DNA from 2 places in the Streptomyces sp. NPDC048659 genome. Region 2 is predicted to be linked to the other one. Evidence: riboswitches for the same ligand, from Rfam matches in the RefSeq annotation. Region 2 holds a riboswitch; the other holds the start of a gene.
The links. A riboswitch is a leader RNA that binds a small molecule or an ion and turns the genes downstream of it on or off. The one in region 2 is predicted to bind ZMP and ZTP.
Positions count from the first base shown of each region.

Region 1: it holds a riboswitch for ZMP and ZTP, as region 2 does, so the genes downstream of both, glyA (serine hydroxymethyltransferase) here and AB0C99_RS11110 (bifunctional 5,10-methylenetetrahydrofolate dehydrogenase/5,10-methenyltetrahydrofolate cyclohydrolase) in region 2, are expected to answer to the same signal.

Region 1 covers NZ_JBEZHM010000113.1:335-5,268, forward strand. The annotation lists gene rocD (ornithine--oxo-acid transaminase) at 1-1,167, opposite strand, end outside; ZMP/ZTP riboswitch at 1,273-1,363, shown strand; gene glyA (serine hydroxymethyltransferase) at 1,432-2,715, shown strand; gene trpS (tryptophan--tRNA ligase) at 2,821-3,834, shown strand; gene AB0C99_RS38870 (2'-5' RNA ligase family protein) at 3,978-4,574, shown strand; gene AB0C99_RS38875 (decaprenylphospho-beta-D-erythro-pentofuranosid-2-ulose 2-reductase) at 4,632-4,934, opposite strand, start outside.
Region 2 covers NZ_JBEZHM010000010.1:162,756-167,689, forward strand. The annotation lists gene AB0C99_RS11100 (aldehyde dehydrogenase family protein) at 1-435, opposite strand, end outside; gene AB0C99_RS11105 (GAF domain-containing protein) at 485-1,723, opposite strand; ZMP/ZTP riboswitch at 2,005-2,109, shown strand; gene AB0C99_RS11110 (bifunctional 5,10-methylenetetrahydrofolate dehydrogenase/5,10-methenyltetrahydrofolate cyclohydrolase) at 2,138-2,992, shown strand; gene AB0C99_RS11115 (hypothetical protein) at 3,157-3,936, shown strand; gene AB0C99_RS11120 (SWF or SNF family helicase) at 4,013-4,934, opposite strand, start outside.

The DNA of each region.
Region 1 (4,934 bases), on a different contig from region 2:
GTCCAGGTCCTCCTTGCTCACGACCAGCGGCGGAGCGATCCGGATGGTGGACCCGTGGGTGTCCTTCACCAGCACCCCCCGCCCCATCAGCCGCTCCGACACCTCCCGCCCCGTGCCGACCGAGGGCGCCACGTCCACCCCGGCCCACAGCCCGCGCCCGCGCACCTCCTCCACCGCGCCGCCGCCCACGAGCAGCCCCAGCTCCGCGTGCAGATGGTCGCCGAGCTCGGTGGCCCGCTGCTGGTACTCGCCGGTCTCCAGCATCGCGATGACCTCCAGCGCCACCGCGCAGGCCAGCGGATTCCCGCCGAACGTCGACCCGTGCTCACCCGGCCGGAACACCCCGAGCACGTCCCGGTCCGCGACCACCGCCGAGACCGGCACCACACCGCCCCCGAGCGCCTTGCCCAGCACGTACACGTCGGGCACCACGCCCTCGTGCTCGCACGCGAAGGTGCGCCCCGTGCGCCCGAGCCCCGACTGGATCTCGTCGGCCATGAACAGCACGCCCCGCCGCGAGGTCAGCTCCCGCACCCCGCGCAGATAGCCCGCCGGCGGCACCAGCACCCCCGCCTCGCCCTGGATCGGCTCGACGAGCACGGCGACCGTGTTCTCGGTGACCGCCGCCTCCAGGGCGGTGAGGTCCCCGTACGGCACGATCTCGAAGCCCGGCGTGTACGGCCCGTAGTGGGCGCGGGCCTCGTGGTCCGTGGAGAAGCTGACGATCGTCGTCGTGCGGCCGTGGAAGTTGTTGGCCGCCACCACGATCTTCGCGTGCCCGTCCGGCACGCCCTTCACCTCGTACCCCCACTTCCGCGCCGTCTTCACCGCCGTCTCCACGGCCTCCGCGCCCGTGTTCATCGGCAGCACCGCCTCCTTGCCGCACAGCGCGGCCAGCCGCCCGCAGAACTCGCCGAAGCGGTCGTGGTGGAAGGCGCGGGAGGTGAGCGTCACGCGGTCGAGCTGCGCCCGTGCCGCGTCCAGCAGCCGCGGGTTGCGGTGCCCGAAGTTGAGCGCCGAGTACCCGGCGAGCATGTCCAGGTAGCGGCGCCCCTCGACGTCGGTCACCCACGCGCCTTCGGCGGTGGCGACGACCACGGGCAGGGGGTGGTAGTTGTGGGCGCTGTGCGCGTCCGCGGCAGCGATCTCGTCTTGCGTCCTCGACACGGGATCTCCGTTCGTCCTGCGGCCAGGGGCTGGTGTCCCCTTTCTTATCGTCGCTCGGATGCCGGACGGGGAAACCTCGCGTGACGGCACGCCCGCTAGGCTGGAAACACGCACGGCGACTGGCGTACGGGGAAACGACCCCGGGGGAGCCGCGCGCGGCCAGCCACACGAGGTGCCGCCCGCCTGGGCATCACGGGAACCGACCGGGTCCCGTGCGGCGCCGAGGCGTCCCGGGACCGTCCCGCCGAACCCCGGAGCGACGCCATGACGACGCACCCCACCACCCACGCCACCACCCACCCCGCCCTCGCCGCCGCCGATCCCGACCTCGCCGCCCTCGTCGGCGCGGAGGAGCGGCTCCAGGCGGAGACCCTGCGGCTCATCCCGAGCGAGAACTACGTCTCCGCCGCCGTCCTGGAAGCCTCCGGCACGGTGCTCCAGAACAAGTACAGCGAGGGCTACCCGGGCCGCCGCTACTACGAGGGCCAGCAGGTCATCGACCAGGTCGAGAGCCTGGCCGTGGACCGCGCCAAGGCCCTCTTCGGCGTCGAGCACGCGAACGTGCAGCCCTACTCCGGCTCCCCGGCCAACCTCGCCGTGTACCTGGCGTTCGCGAACCCCGGCGACACGGTCATGGGCATGGCCCTGCCGATGGGCGGCCACCTCACCCACGGCTGGGGCGTCTCGGCCACCGGCACCTGGTTCCGGGGCGTCCAGTACGGCGTGCGCCACGAGGACGGGCTGATCGACTTCGACCAGGTGCGCGAGCTCGCGCTCAAGGAGCGGCCGAAGGTGATCTTCTGCGGCGGCACCGCGCTGCCCCGCACGATCGACTTCGCCGCGTTCGGCGAGATCGCCCGCGAGGCCGGCGCGGTGCTGGTCGCGGACGTGGCGCACATCGCGGGCCTGATCGCGGGCGGCGCCCACCCGTCCCCGGTGCCGCACGCCGACGTGGTCTCGACGACCACCCACAAGACCCTGCGCGGCCCGCGCGGCGCGATGCTGATGTCCCGCGCGGAGCACGCGAAGGCCCTCGACAAGGCGGTCTTCCCCGGCCTCCAGGGCGGCCCGCACAACCAGACCACCGCCGCCATCGCGGTGGCCCTGCGGGAGGCGGCCCAGCCCTCGTTCCGTACGTACGCGCACGCGGTCGTCGCCAACGCCAAGGCGCTCGCGGAGGCGCTGCTGGCCCGCGGCTTCGACCTGGTCTCCGGCGGCACCGACAACCACCTGATCCTGATCGACCTGACCCCGAAGGAGGTCCCCGGCAAGATCGCCGCGAAGGCCCTGGACCGGGCGGGCATCGTCGTGAACTACAACACCGTGCCGTACGACACCCGCAAGCCCTTCGACCCGTCCGGCATCCGGATCGGCACCCCGTCCCTGACCTCCCGGGGCCTGGACGTGACGCACATGCCGCAGGTCGCGGAGTGGATCGACCGCGCCGTCACGGCGGCGGGCAAGGGCGACGAGGCGGCCCTGGCCGCCGTGCGCGCGGAGGTCGCCGAGCTGATGGCGGCCCACCCGGCCCCGGGCCTGCCCGCCTGACCGGACCGGCCCCGCGCACCTCCCTCCCCGCCCCGGGAGGGAGGTGCGTCACACGGCAGCGAGGGCAGTCCGGGATCGCGCCGGGCACCTGAGAGAATGATGAGCATGGCCTCTGACAGTCCTCGTGTGCTCTCCGGAATCCAGCCCACCGCAGGCTCGTTCCACCTCGGCAACTACCTCGGCGCCGTCCGCCAGTGGGTGGCGCTGCAGGAGTCCCACGACGCCTTCTACATGGTGGTGGACCTGCACGCCATCACGGTCCCGCAGGACCCCGCCGCGCTGCGCGCCAACACCCGGCTCGCCGCCGCCCAGCTGCTGGCCGCGGGCCTCGACCCGGAGCGCTGCACCCTCTTCGTGCAGAGCCACGTGCCCGAGCACACGCAGCTCGCCTGGCTGATGAACTGCCTCACGGGCTTCGGCGAGGCGTCCCGCATGACGCAGTTCAAGGACAAGTCGGCCAAGCAGGGCGCGGGCAACGCGACCGTCGGCCTCTTCACGTACCCGATCCTCCAGGTCGCGGACATCCTGCTCTACCAGGCCCACCAGGTCCCGGTCGGCGAGGACCAGCGCCAGCACATCGAGCTGACCCGCGACCTCGCGGAGCGGTTCAACGGGCGCTTCGGCGAGACGTTCACGATCCCGGCGCCGTACATCCTCAAGGAGACGGCGAAGATCTACGACCTCCAGGACCCGTCGATCAAGATGAGCAAGTCGGCGTCGACGCCGAAGGGCCTCATCAACCTGCTCGACGACCCGAAGACGACGGCGAAGAAGGTCAAGAGCGCCGTCACGGACACCGACACGGTGATCCGCTTCGACCCGGAGCACAAGGCCGGCGTCTCCAACCTGCTCACGATCATGTCCGTGCTCACCGACACGTCGGTCCCCGACCTGGAGAAGAGCTACGAGGGCAAGATGTACGGCGCCCTGAAGACCGACCTGGCCGAGGTCATGGTGGACTTCGTCACGCCGTTCCGGACCCGGACGCAGGAATATCTGGACGACCCGGAGACGCTGGACTCGGTCCTGGCCAAGGGCGCGGAGAAGGCGCGCGCGGTAGCGGCGGAGACGCTGGCGCAGGCGTACGACCGGATGGGCTTCCTGCCCGCCAAGCACTGAGCCCTGGGGCCCTGGCCACGAGGGTGGTGCAGGCCGCACACTGGCGCCTGCACCACTCGTGCGCACGTCCCGACCCGTGCGCACGCCTCGACTTTCGACGACCGACGAACGACGACCGATGACCGACGACGGAGGAGGACGACGTGGGGACCGTAACGCTCGGCGTTTCGATCGCGGTCCCGGAGCCTCACGGCAGCCGCCTTCAGGAGCGGCGCGCAAGCTTCGGGGATCCCGCCGCGCACGGCATCCCGACCCACGTCACGCTGCTCCCGCCGACCGAGGTGGCCGAGGAGCGGCTGCCGGAGATCGCGGCGCACCTCGCCGGGATCGCGGCGGGCAGCGAGCCCTTCCCGATGCGCCTTGAGGGCACCGGCACCTTCCGCCCGCTCTCCCCGGTCGTCTTCGTCCAGCTCGTCGAGGGCGCGTCCGGCTGCGACCGGCTCCAGGAGCGGGTGCGCGACGCCTCGGGCCCGGTCACGCGCGAGCTGCAGTTCCCGTACCACCCGCACGTGACCGTCGCCCACGGCATCGCCGAGGAGGCGATGGACCGGGCGTTCACCGAGCTCGCCGGCTACGAGGCGGAGTGGCTGTGCCGCTCCTTCGCGCTGTACGAGCAGGGCCCGGACGGCGTGTGGCGCAAGCTGTGCGACTACGAGTTCGGCAGCGGCCGTACGGTCTCGGCGGTGCCGGCCCAGTGCGGCAGCCCGGCCGAGGCCCCGGCGACCACGCCGGCGGTCTGACCCGGGGTCCGACCGGGGGTATCCGACGGGCCCGGGCCCCCTCGGCCCCCCCTCGTGTCACACCGGCAGCCGCCGGAACACCCCGCGCGGCACGTGCCGCAGCGCCGACATCACCACCCGCAGCCCGCCCGGCACCCACACCGTCTCCGAGCGGCGCCGCAGCCCCAGCTCGATCGCGGTCGCGACCGCCTCGGGCGTGGTCGCGAGCGGCGCCTGCGGCAGGCCCTCGGTCATCCGGGTGCGGACGAAGCCGGGCCGGACGACCATCACGTGCACGCCGGTGCCGTGCATCGCGTCCCCGAGGCCCTGCGCGAAGGCGTCGAGGCCCGCCTTGGACGAGCCGTAGATGAAGTTGGCCCG
Region 2 (4,934 bases):
CTCGTCGATCTCGCTCAGCGCGCCCTCCTGCGCGCGCAGCGCCCCCGCGAAGTAGCGGAAGTGGTCGATGGCGAGCGGGATGTCGGCGGCCAGCGTCTCCCGTACCGGCTTGCCGTTCTCCCAGCTCTCGGCGACCGCCAGCGCCTCCAGGTTCGCCTCCATCCGGTCCGCGATCCGCAGCAGCACCTGCGCGCGCTCCGCCGGGGCCGTCCGGCCCCAGCCCGGCGCCGCCGCGTGCGCCGCGTCCAGCGCCCGCTCCACGTCCTCGGCCGTTCCCCGGGCGACCTCGGCGAACGGCCGGCCGTCCACCGGGCTCGGGTTCTCGAAGTACCCCCCGCGCGCCGGGGCGACGTACTCACCGCCGATCCAGTGGTCGTAGCGGGGCTCGTACGACATGATCGAACCCTCGGTGCCGGGTGCGGCGTAACGCGTCATGGCTCTGGCCTCTCCTCGTACCGCGCCGGCCGTCCCGGGCCGGCTCTGCTCAGCGCCGAGTCTGCGCCGCCCGACGTTGCAAGCCCGTTGCGCCCGCGCCCAGTTCGGCGTCCAGCGCGGTCAGCCGCGCCCGTACGGCCGGAGCCTGCGCCGCCGGCACGGCCGCCGCCAGCGCCCGCCACACCGCGAGGTCGTCCTCGCCCCAGGCGCTGTACGCCCAGTCGGCCAGCAGTCCCGGATCGGCCCGGTCCACCAGCGCCGCCCGCAGCCGCCCCGCCAGCCGCTCCCGCAGCCGCACCACCCCCGGCGCCCGCGAGCCCGGCAGCAGCGGCCCCGCGTACTCCCCGATCGCCGTCGCCAGCGCCCCCGACACAAGCCGCCGGTCCACCGTCAGGAAGTCCGCGTCGACCTCCCCGGTCAGCCGGTACGGGCGCGAGGCCAGCAGCTCCGGACCCAGCAGGCCCCGCAGCCGGGACAGCTCCGCCCGCAGCGTCACCGGCGTGACCGCCCCGTCCTCGTACAGCAGCGTCAGCAGCTCGTCGCCGCCCACCCCCTCCGGCCGGTGCGCCAGCACCGCCAGGATCTCGCTGTGCCGCCGGCTCAGCCGCAGCCGCCGCCCGCCGGTCCGGAGCAGCGCCTCGTCGCGGCCCAGCGCCGACAGCCGTGGCCGGGCGGCGGCCGGGGCGGGCGCCAGCAGCGCCAGCTGCGACTCCGCCGCCCGCGCCACCGCCTGCACGAACGCCAGGCTGTGCGGATGCGCGAGACCCGCCCCGCCCGTGATGTCCACCGCGCCGAGGAGGCGCCCGTCGCGCGGGTCGTGCACCGGCGCCGCCGCACACGTCCACGCCTGCGCCGGGCGCTGGAAGTGCTCCGCCGCGCACACCTGCACCGGCCGGTCCATCGCGAGCGCCGTGCCCGGCGCGTTCGTCCCCGCCGCCGTCTCCGACCAGCGCGCCCCCGGCACGAAGTTCATCCGCCCCGCGCTGCGCAGCGTCCCCGGATGCCCCTCCACCCACAGCATCCGCCCCGCCGCGTCGCACACCGCGATCAGATGCTCGCCGTCCCGCGCGTACGTCCCCATCAGCTCCCGGATCACCGGCATCACCGCCGCCAGCGGATGCTCCTCGCGGTGCCCCGCCAGCTCGTCCTCGTCCAGCTCGACCCGAGCCCCGCCGTCCGGGCTCACCCGCGCCCGCACCGAGCGCCGCCAGGACTCCGCGACCAGCGGGCGCACCGGCGGCACCCCGAGCGGGCCGCCGGCCGTGAACGCCTCGTACGCCCGCCGCACCGCACCGGCCCCGCCCGCACCTTCCGCCGCGCCTGTCGCAGCCGTACCGCCCGTCGTGCCCGTCCAGCCCGTCCCGCCCGCCGCGCCCGTCGCGGCGGTCAACGGTTCGTTCAACTCGGCCTCCCCGGCGCGGTCGTTCGCCTCGTGGAGGCCATCGTCGTGCGCGCGCGAGGCGCCGACAAGCGTCTTGGCGGACGTGCATATGCCCCCTGTCCGGTACCCGCCGGTGCCCGTCCCGGGCGCCCGTCAGGTACCCGTCAGGAGGACCGTCACGTACAGTGGTCCCGGGCCGTGACTGGCGCTGGAGGTGGATCACCACCGGGGAGCGGCCCGGCGGACGCGCTCATCACGCGGCCGTGCCGTCGTCGCGCGCCTGGGCATCCACCGGTCATCGTCGACGCCCAGGAGTGGCCCATGTCCACCAGCACCGCCCGCCTCATGGACGGCACCGCCCTCGCCCGCCGCACGGTCGAGGAGACCGCCGTCCGCGCCGCCGAGATCACCCGCCGCACCGGCACCACCCCCTGCCTCGCGACCGTCCTCGTCGGCGCCGACCCGGCCTCCGTCACGTACGTCAAGATGAAGCAGAACCGCTGCGCGAAGGCCGGAATCCGCTCCAAGCACGTCGAGCTGCCCGCCGCCACGACCACCGAGGAACTCGTCGCCGCGATCACCGCGCTCTCCGAGGACCCCGAGGTCCACGGCATCCTGCTCCAGCACCCCGTCGGCCCGCACATCGACGAGCGCGCCGCCTTCGAGGCCATCGCCCCGGAGAAGGACGTCGACGGCGTCACCATGGCCTCCTTCGCCGCCATGGGCTTCGGCCTGCCCGGCTTCGTCTCCTGCACCCCCGGCGGCATCATGCGCCTGCTCGACGCGTACGACGTGGAGCTCAGCGGCAAGCGGGCCGTCGTCGTCGGCCGCAGCGCCATCCTCGGCAAGCCGGCCGGACTGCTCCTCCTCGGCCGCGACGCCACCGTCACCTACTGCCACTCCCGCACCACCGACCTCTCCGCCGCCGTCCGCGAGGCCGACATCCTCGTCGCCGCCGTCGGCAAGCCCGCCTTCATCAAGGGCGAGGACATCAAGCCGGGCGCCGTCGTCATCGACGCCGGTTACAACCCGGGCAACGTCGGCGACGTCGACTTCGCGAGCGCCGCCGAGCGGGCCTCCCTCATCACCCCCGTCCCCGGCGGCGTCGGCCCGATGACCATCGCCGTCCTGCTCGCCCAGACCGTCGAGGGGGCCGAGCGCCAGCTCGGACTGTGACCCGCCCGGACCGTGGCCAACCCGCCCGGGATGTCCCTTCCGTGCTCCTCCGCCCGTGATCGGGGTCTCGCCCCAGCAGCGGGATTGTCACGGTTCTGTACGAGCGGTGCCCAAGTCACGGATATCGCTCGCCACATGGGCGACGCCGGGTGAACCTGTTCCCTATGCTCCACCCGCCGACGGCATCCCCGTCCCGCGGCGCCCGGCCCCCTCGGCGGCCGGGCGCCGGCGCCCTGCTGGTCCTGGCGCTGGCCGCGGTCCTGTTCCTCTCGGTCGCCCTCACCGCCCGCGGCGGCTCCGACGCGCGCCCGCCGCGCGCCACCGGCCCCACGCGCGCCGCGGCGGGCACCGCGCCGCCCCCGGACGCGGGACCCGCCGGAGGCCGGTCCGACACGCCGTACGACACGCCCGGCCGGGGGCCCTCCACGCGCGGCGCGAGCCCCTCGCAGCGGCCCTCCCGCACCCCGGAACCGACCCGGGCGCCGAAACCGCGCCAGATCCGCACCGCCCCCGCCGCGCCCGCCGTCACGCCCACGGCCCCGGCCACCGCCAGCAGGACGCCGCAGCCGGACACGCACCGCACGGCCGCGCCCACGGGCACCCCGTACGACCGGCTGCACACCGGCGCCTGCTTCGACATCGACCGCGACGCGCCCGGCACCGTCGTCCGCCGCGCCTGCGACACGCCGCACGACGCCGAGGTCGTCGCCCGGCTGCGGCTCACCGGCCGGTACGCCGACGACCGGGCCGTCCGGGACGCCGCCGCCGAGCTGTGCCGGGCGCTGCTCCGCCGCAAGGCCGCCGACCAGCCGCTCGGCACCCGCTGGACGACCTTCGTCCAGTACCCGTACCGCACCAGTTATCTGCTCGGCGACGACGCCGTGGTCTGCAGCCTCGCCGCCCCCTCCGACACGGGGCGCCGGCTCACCGCGCCCCTTCAGTGACGGCGGGGCGCGCCGGGGACGGGCTGACCGCGCCGCCGGGGTGACGGCGCGCCCGGCCCACTCGGGCCGGGGCCCGTCAGGGCGCCGGAGGCGCCGTCGCCGCAGCCGTCACCGTCGCGAGCGCGGCCGCCGGGTCGTGCTCCGCCGGGCCGGCCGGTGTCCAGTGGCCGCTCTCCTCGCGGTACGGCCACCAGCGGCCGTCCGCGCCGAGCCGGAGCTGGGCGCCCGTGCCGTCGACGGTCCAGCGCGCCGCCCCCGCCGGTCGCAGCACCGGCCGCTCGCCCTCCTCCCACGCCTCCGCCAGCCGGGTCCGCGCCCGCACCAGCGCCTCGGGCGTCGGCTCCGTCTCCTCCTCCAGTACCGCGAGCGCCGCCGCGCCGCCGAACCGCCAGGCCCGTACGGCCCGTTCGAGCCCGCCCCGGTCCCGGTCCGAGCCCTCGGCGAGCCGTACCGCGATCCACGCCACCGGCGCGCCCGCGGCGAGCCGCACCGCGTCCTGCGACGGCGACAGCGGCGTGTCGTCGAGCGTGCCCGCGAGCATCCGCCGCGCCCGGTCCGCCGCGTCCGCCGCCAGGAACTCCAGCGCCGCCGGGTCGACCCCGGGCCCCGGCCCGGTCTCGGTGTCCAGCGACGGCGGCTCGCCCGGCGCCGCGAACGGCACCGGTGGGGCGGGCAGCGGCGGCAGGATCGCGCCCGCCGCGAACGCCTCCGCCGCCGACACGCCACCCGACGCGCCGCCCGGCACCCCGGGAGCACCCGACACGCCCGACCCGCCCGACACGCCGGGGACGCCCGACCGGCCCGCCGCGGCCGAGTCGGCGGACTCGTCAGGCTGGCAGGACCCGTGAGTCCCACCCGCCCCGCCCGCGCCCTCCTCCGGCGCCGCCGCGCCCGCGGCCCGCGCCGCGCTGCGCTCCTGGAGCGCGTCCAGCAGCTCCCGCTCCCCGCGCCCCCGCATCAGCAGCAACACGAACGGGTCCTCGTCGAGCAGCCGCGCC